3 regions of the Gorillibacterium terrae genome follow, and region 3 is predicted to be linked to each of the others. Evidence: predicted binding sites of a transcription regulator. Region 3 holds the regulator's gene; each other region holds the start of a gene.
The links. Region 3 encodes NrdR, which represses ribonucleotide reductase genes. Its sites were predicted from a motif close to AACACNATATATNGTGTT; they were not measured.
Positions count from the first base shown of each region.

Region 1 (2,261 bases), 190 kb from region 3:
TCTTTGCATCGCGCGATGCCCTCCTTTACACCCGGAACACGAACGGGAGGCTCATTTGGTCACATTTTACCACAAGAAAAAAAGACCAACCGGAACATCCGGTCGGCCGGCAGTGCTCATACGCCTTCGCCAAGCCTTACTCCTGGGCGAAGCTGGCGCGAATCTGATCCATGTGGTGATGATCGTGCGAGATAAAATCGGTCATGTATTCCTCCACGTCGAAGCGGTGTCCGGCTCCGTCGAGGTAAGCCTGCTCGGGCTGAAACAGCCTGTCCGGCTGTTGGCCGAGCAGCGAGAGGATCTCGTTGCGGACGGCGATGGCGTCGTCGAGCAGCTGCTCGGGCGGGGTGGAAGCGCCGAAGACGGCGGCCTCTTTATTGAAGGAATCGAAATCGGTATGCTCTAAGGTGATGGGGCCTTGTTCGGCAACCGGTCGGACGGCCCGTTCCAGGAAATACCGGTCCCATTTCAGCAGGTGGGCGACGGCCTCGGCGGCGGTCCATTTTCCCGGACCGAGCGGTCTATGCCATTTGTTCTCCGGAACCTGCTTCCATTCCTCGGCCTGCTTCGGCCAAGCCATCATGGCGTCGATCAGTTCTTGCTTGGATTTGCTCATCTTCCTTCGGTGCCTCCTTCTCTCTCTTCCAAACCTTTTTACCACTAAAGTATTCGCGCCGAGAAGGCAAAATCCTTGTCGGAAGCCGTAAAAAGTAGCCGTTTATGCCAGAGGCCACCAAAAAAGCCATCGCTTCGCGTTCGGAGGAGGCGGCAAAAAAGGGAGCGCGGCGGAGAAAAGAAACAGACGGGCGACGCAACCCGGGGATTTTCCGCAAAAAATGATCCGCGTTCCACTCGTATCACAAAATATTGTGAGGTATAATGAGATTTGTCACTAAATCTTGTAGGGGTGTACCGGTATTCACAAGACATTGCCGGTGCGGCCAAGTGGCGTTTATTTTTTGCAACGTTATCGCTGCCTCTGCCGAACGGACAAGCAGCCAAGCATAGGAGGAGATCGACGGATGAGTACACTGGCGCCAAATCGCCTGGAAGGCTTGAGCGAGAAAATTTTCCTGGACCGTTACGCCCGCAAGGATGCGGACACCGCCAACACGAAGGTAGGCGACGTCGTCCTGGTCCTGACCAAGGATGACCCCAAGTTTCCGGCAAAGGAAGTCGGGGAGGTCATCGAGCGCAGCGGCCGCGAAGTGACGGTGCGCCTGCGCAGCGGCGAGCTGGTCCATTCGGATATCGACAAGCTGACGCTGACGATCGAGAAAACGCCGGAGGAAATGTGGGACCGGCTGGCCGCCGCCATGGCTTCCGTCGAAGCCCCGAGCAAGCAAAAGGAATGGACGGAGAACTTCCGCTACATCCTCGACGACTGGAAGCTGGTTCCGGGCGGACGCATCGCCGCCGGAGCGGGCGCCAGCGACGAGCTGACGCTGTTCAACTGCTATGTCATCCCGTCCCCGGCGGACAGCCGCGGCGGCATCATGGCCACCTTGAGCGAGATGACGGAGATCATGTCGCGCGGCGGCGGCGTGGGGATCAACCTGTCCTCGCTGCGTCCGCGCCGGGCGATCGTCAAGGGCGTCAACGGCTCGTCTTCGGGCGCCGTATCCTGGGGCGGCCTGTTCAGCTATACCACCGGTCTGATCGAGCAGGGCGGCAGCCGCCGCGGCGCGCTCATGCTGATGCTGAACGACTGGCACCCCGATCTGCTCGATTTCATCACCGTCAAGCAGACCATGGGTCAAGTGACGAACGCGAACCTCTCCGTCTGCGTCAGCAACGGCTTCATGAAGGCCGTCAAGGAAGACCTGGATTGGGATCTCGTCTTCCCGGACACGACCGTCGAAGGCTACAACGAAATCTGGGACGGCGATCTCGACAAGTGGAAGAAGGCCGGCCATCCGGTCAAGGTGTTCCGCACCGTGAAAGCCCGCGAGGTTTGGCATACGATCATCGAATCGGCCTGGAAGTCGGCCGAGCCCGGCGTCGTCTTCATGGAGTATTACAACCAGATGTCCAACAGCTGGTATTTCAACCCGATCATCTGCACGAATCCGTGCGGCGAGCAGGGCCTGCCGGCCTGGGGGGTCTGCAACCTGTCGGCCATCAACCTGTCCAAGTTCTATGACGCAGATAAGAACGACGTCGCTTGGGACGAGCTCGGCAAGGTGGTCCGCTGGTCCACGCGCTTCCTGGACAACGTCATTGACAAGACGCCGTACCATTTCGAAGAAAACCGCATCAAC
Region 1 is NZ_JBPPGI010000001.1:1,197,909-1,200,169, forward strand. Features, by position in the region: gene ACSEXS_RS05225 (RNA polymerase sigma factor) at 1-9, opposite strand, end outside; gene ACSEXS_RS05230 (DinB family protein) at 137-616, opposite strand; gene ACSEXS_RS05235 (adenosylcobalamin-dependent ribonucleoside-diphosphate reductase) at 1,023-2,261, shown strand, end outside.
Region 1: the regulator NrdR is predicted to act here: its motif matches at 857-874, upstream of ACSEXS_RS05235 (adenosylcobalamin-dependent ribonucleoside-diphosphate reductase).

Region 2 (2,261 bases), 980 kb from region 3:
TCCGCCGCAAGCTGGGGGCCGAGGGCCTCGAGCTTGTTCGCAACGGCTTCCTGACCTGTCATCCGAGCAAAGAGCTGCTGCTGCTTCGCTTTGTGCGGATGGGCCTTGCCGAAGGGCCCCGAATCCTGGAGAAGCTGACGGACGATACGGTCCACGAGCTGAACAAAGCCGTCCAAGCCTTGACCCGGGAAGCTCATAGCTGGCTGGGGTTTCTTCGCTTCTCGGCGCGCGGCTCGGTGCTTGTCGCGGAGATTGAGCCCCAGAACGAAGTGCTGCCGCTGATCGCGGATCATTTCTGTGACCGGTTCGGAGGAGAGGCGTTTCTGATTCATGACCGCACCCACCGCAAGGCGCTTGCGCATCGGCCGGGCAAGCACGTCTTTCTGGACATCGAGGAGCTGTCTCTGCCGGAGGAGAGCGGGGAGGAGCTCATGTATCAGCAGTTGTGGCAGCGGTTCTATGAGACCATCGGGATCGAGGAGCGGGCCAATCCGCGGGCGAGAATGAACCATATGCCCAAGCGGTATTGGGGCCATCTGCCGGAGATGGCCGCCGAGCGGATAGCCGACTCCAAGCAGGCGTCTTTGCCTGCGAATCCCCCGCGGCTCGAGACGTAATGCCGCTCTTTTACCTGACTTATTATTCATGAGGTTAATAGATTAATGGTTGGAGTTCGTGAAAGTGGTCACAGCGCGTTTTTGCCAATTCCGGAGCGTTCGCGAAACGCTCTTTTTTTGTGGCCGATCCGCCAATTGTCCGACTTTTGGACGTTTTTTAACGAATCGGGGACGGTCGAACAAGCTGGTTTTCTTGGTTTTTATAGGTAGCTCCGAATCGCCGGAATGCAAAATTAAGTGATTGACATCACTATATATAGACGGTAAAGTTAGCTATGCCGACTACATATGGTGTTTCGAACAATCGTTCGCGGGTTATTTAGGATACGAGATGGACAACGGATTGGAGGCGGACGGAGTGCTGGTCGTCTATGATTCCAAGACAGGCAACGTGAAGCGCTTTGTGCGAAAGCTCGGGCTGCCCGCCCTGCAAATTCAAGATAACCTGAAGGTGGAGGAGCCCTTCGTGCTGGTTACGTACACGACCGGCTTCGGCCAAGTGCCGGAACGGGTGAGCGCCTTTCTTCAGGAAAACCATACCCGCCTCTGCGGTGTTGCGGCGAGCGGCAACCGCAACTGGGGAGACAAGTTCGCGCGCAGCGCGGATGTGATCGCGGAACGGTACGAAGTGCCGGTGATCGGCAAATTCGAACTGTCCGGCACGCTGGGAGATGCCGAACGGTTTAAGACGGAGGTGAGCCGGGTTGCGGCATATTGAACTGAACAACATGCTGATGAAGCTGGACCCGAACGGGTTCTATCAGTTGGACAAGGACCGCGAGGCGGTTCAGGTATTCATGGAGGAGGTCCGGGCGAAGAGCGTCCCGTTCTCCACGGTCGCCGAACGGATTCGCTATATGATCGAGCAGGACTATTACGAGAACTTCCTGGCTCTTTATTCGATGGAGGACATCGAGAAGGTGTTTGACGCGAGTTACGGCTATCGGTTCGAATTCCCCTCTTATATGGCCGCCTCCAAGTTCTATAAGGATTACGCGGTCAAATCCAACGACCGCTCGCTCTATCTGGAGGATTACGCGGATCGGGTAGCCGCGGTCGCTCTTCATCTTGGCCGGGGCAACGCGGACACGGCGCTCCTGCTGGCGCGCTCGATGATGGAGCAGCGGGTGCAGCCGGCCACGCCGACTTTCCTCAATGCCGGCAAGAGCCGCCGGGGAGAGCTCGTCTCCTGCTTCCTGCTGGAAACGGACGATACCCTGAATTCCATCAACTACGTGCTGAACACCTGCATGCAGCTCTCCAAGATCGGCGGCGGCGTGGCGGTGAATCTGTCCAAGCTGCGGGGCCGGGGCGAACCGATCAAGGGTGTGGAAGGCGCAGCCAAGGGCATCATGCCGGTGCTCAAGCTGATGGAGGACGCCTTCTCCTATGCCGACCAGATGGGGCAGCGCAAGGGCTCCGGTGCGGCCTACTACAACATCTTCGGCTGGGACCTCATGGAGTTCCTCGACAGCAAGAAGATCAACGCCGACGAGCGCACGCGGCTGAAGACCCTATCCATCGGCCTGATCGTGCCAAACCGGTTCTACGAGCTGGCCCGGGACAACCAGCCGCTGCACGTGTTCGCTCCTTATAGCGTCTACAAGGCATATGGGCAGCACCTGGACGATATGGACCTGGATG
Region 2 is NZ_JBPPGI010000001.1:1,986,712-1,988,972, reverse strand. Features, by position in the region: gene ACSEXS_RS08810 (TIGR03915 family putative DNA repair protein) at 1-617, shown strand, start outside; gene nrdI (class Ib ribonucleoside-diphosphate reductase assembly flavoprotein NrdI) at 976-1,335, shown strand; gene nrdE (class 1b ribonucleoside-diphosphate reductase subunit alpha) at 1,322-2,261, shown strand, end outside.
Region 2: the regulator NrdR is predicted to act here: its motif matches at 896-913, upstream of nrdI (class Ib ribonucleoside-diphosphate reductase assembly flavoprotein NrdI).

Region 3 (2,261 bases):
CCAGGAGCCCCAACCGATTCGGATGCGAATGGCCGACCCGCTTAAATGAATGCGAAAAGAGACGGCTTGCGCCGTCTCTTCCGCTTGTAGTGGGTTCTCAGGGGCTCGAACCCTGGACCGATTGATTAAGAGTCAATTGCTCTACCAACTGAGCTAAGAACCCACATATGAACTTGTTTGGTGGAGCCTAGGGGGATCGAACCCCTGACCTCATCGCTGCCAGCGATGCGCTCTCCCAGCTGAGCTAAGGCCCCTCATTGATCCGCCTCGGCAAAAGCGATTTTCTTTCGCCGACAATTAAAGAGTTTACAGGATCGCATCGGATTTTGCAAGTCTTTTTTTCTATCTATCAATCAGCAGTTTCTTCAGCCATTCCAAATCATGCTTCACCGCCTTGCCCCGCATGGTCCAAGATCAGTTGGATGGGGACCTGCTTGTCCTCGGATCGGAAGCCATTTTGGAGGTGATGCCTTCCTCTATCTGCTTGGCTTGGTCCTCCGGCAGCTTCATCGTCTGAAGAACGCCTTGAATGCTGCACTCGTCGGTAAAAAAAGAAAAGAACGGCACGAATGCCGTTCTTTTCTTGCTTGTAGTGGGTTCTCAGGGGCTCGAACCCTGGACCGATTGATTAAGAGTCAATTGCTCTACCAACTGAGCTAAGAACCCACATGAACTTGTTTGGTGGAGCCTAGGGGGATCGAACCCCTGACCTCATCGCTGCCAGCGATGCGCTCTCCCAGCTGAGCTAAGGCCCCTTGATTCCCGCGGCGACTTAACAACCGTTTCTGTCGACCACAAGAATTGATTATACAGGACAGGTTCAAAAAGCACAAGCTTTTTTTCAAAAAAACAGTGCAGGTTGCGGTGGAACCGGATCGCCCCATTCTGCACATTTCCCCCATGGGCCGCAGAATGCGAGTGTTCCGATTCTGCGGCCAGGCACCGGCGGTGCTTATTCCTTGTCCGGAACAGAGCCGCTCTGATTCTTGAGCAGGAGCGCGGACAGCTCCTTCATGAACACCGTAATGTCCTTGAACTGGCGGTAGACGGAGGCAAACCGGACGAACGCCACCTCGTCCACCGGATACAGTTCATCCATCAGCAGCTCGCCGATCTCCCGGCTCTCCACTTCGGAAAGGGCGGTTTCGCGAATTTTCCGCTCGACCTCGGAGACGATGGCCTCCATCTGCTCCACCGAGACCGGCCGCTTCTCGCAAGCCCGCATGAGGCCCCGCAGGATCTTGTCGCGGCTGAACTCTTCGCGGCTTCCGTCCTTCTTGACGACCATCAGCGGCGTTTCTTCGACCATTTCAAAGGTCGTAAACCGGCGCAGGCAGCTTTCGCATTCGCGGCGGCGGCGGATCGATTTGTTCTCGTTGGCGGCGCGGGAATCCAGGACTTTGGTTCCCACGTGATCGCAATAAGGGCATTTCATTCAAGGGCACCTTCCCTCGCGGAGTAATAGGCTGTGAAAAAACAAGCTTTCAGGCCCTGCTTGCGATTCGCCCCGGTGGGTTTAATTGCCATCCCCTTCCGGTCTCCTTGCTGAATGAACTCTTCCCTGCGGCACATAATACAGGTACCAACTGACAAGGAGGTGACACACATGGGAGCAGGACAATCTCGCAGCAGCAACGTTCTGGTTGTTCCCCAAGCCAATCAGGCTTTGGATCAACTGAAGTATGAAGTTGCCCAGGAGCTTGGCATTCAGATTCCGCAGGACGGTTACTATGGCTACATGGCATCCCGCGATACGGGTGCAATCGGAGGCCATATCACCCGCCGTCTGGTCGAAATCGCCGAGCAGCAACTGGCCGGCAAATAATGATTCATTCTTAAGCTAGACGAGAACGGAGGCGTCGGACAGGCCGAAAGCTTGTCCGGCGCTTCTTTTCTTTGGTCAGCGGTAAACCTGGCTATACTTGGTATAATAATAATCCACCGATTTGACGTACTTCCGGGTCTCTCCGATGGGAATGCGGTCGGCGTCCGCCAGCGTCCCGTCCCAGCTTTTGTCCTCCAACCAGCGCGAAACCTTGCCGTGTCCGGCATTGTAAGCCGCAGCGACCGCATCCCGGTTGCCGTCGAAGCGCTCATTCAGATAATTCAGGTAACGGGCCCCCAGTTGGATGTTCGTCGACGGCTCCGTCAGGTCGCGGTTGCGGTAGGAGGCGAGCGAGCTGTCCCGGTCGATCAGCCATTTCGCCGTATCCGGCATGAGCTGCATGATTCCGAGGGCCCCTTTATGCGATTCTGACTTC
Region 3 is NZ_JBPPGI010000001.1:1,010,900-1,013,160, reverse strand. Features, by position in the region: tRNA gene ACSEXS_RS04300 (tRNA-Lys) at 91-163, opposite strand; tRNA gene ACSEXS_RS04295 (tRNA-Ala) at 179-254, opposite strand; tRNA gene ACSEXS_RS04290 (tRNA-Lys) at 594-666, opposite strand; tRNA gene ACSEXS_RS04285 (tRNA-Ala) at 680-755, opposite strand; gene nrdR (transcriptional regulator NrdR) at 953-1,435, opposite strand; gene ACSEXS_RS04275 (alpha/beta-type small acid-soluble spore protein) at 1,607-1,825, shown strand; gene ACSEXS_RS04270 (lytic transglycosylase domain-containing protein) at 1,901-2,261, opposite strand, start outside.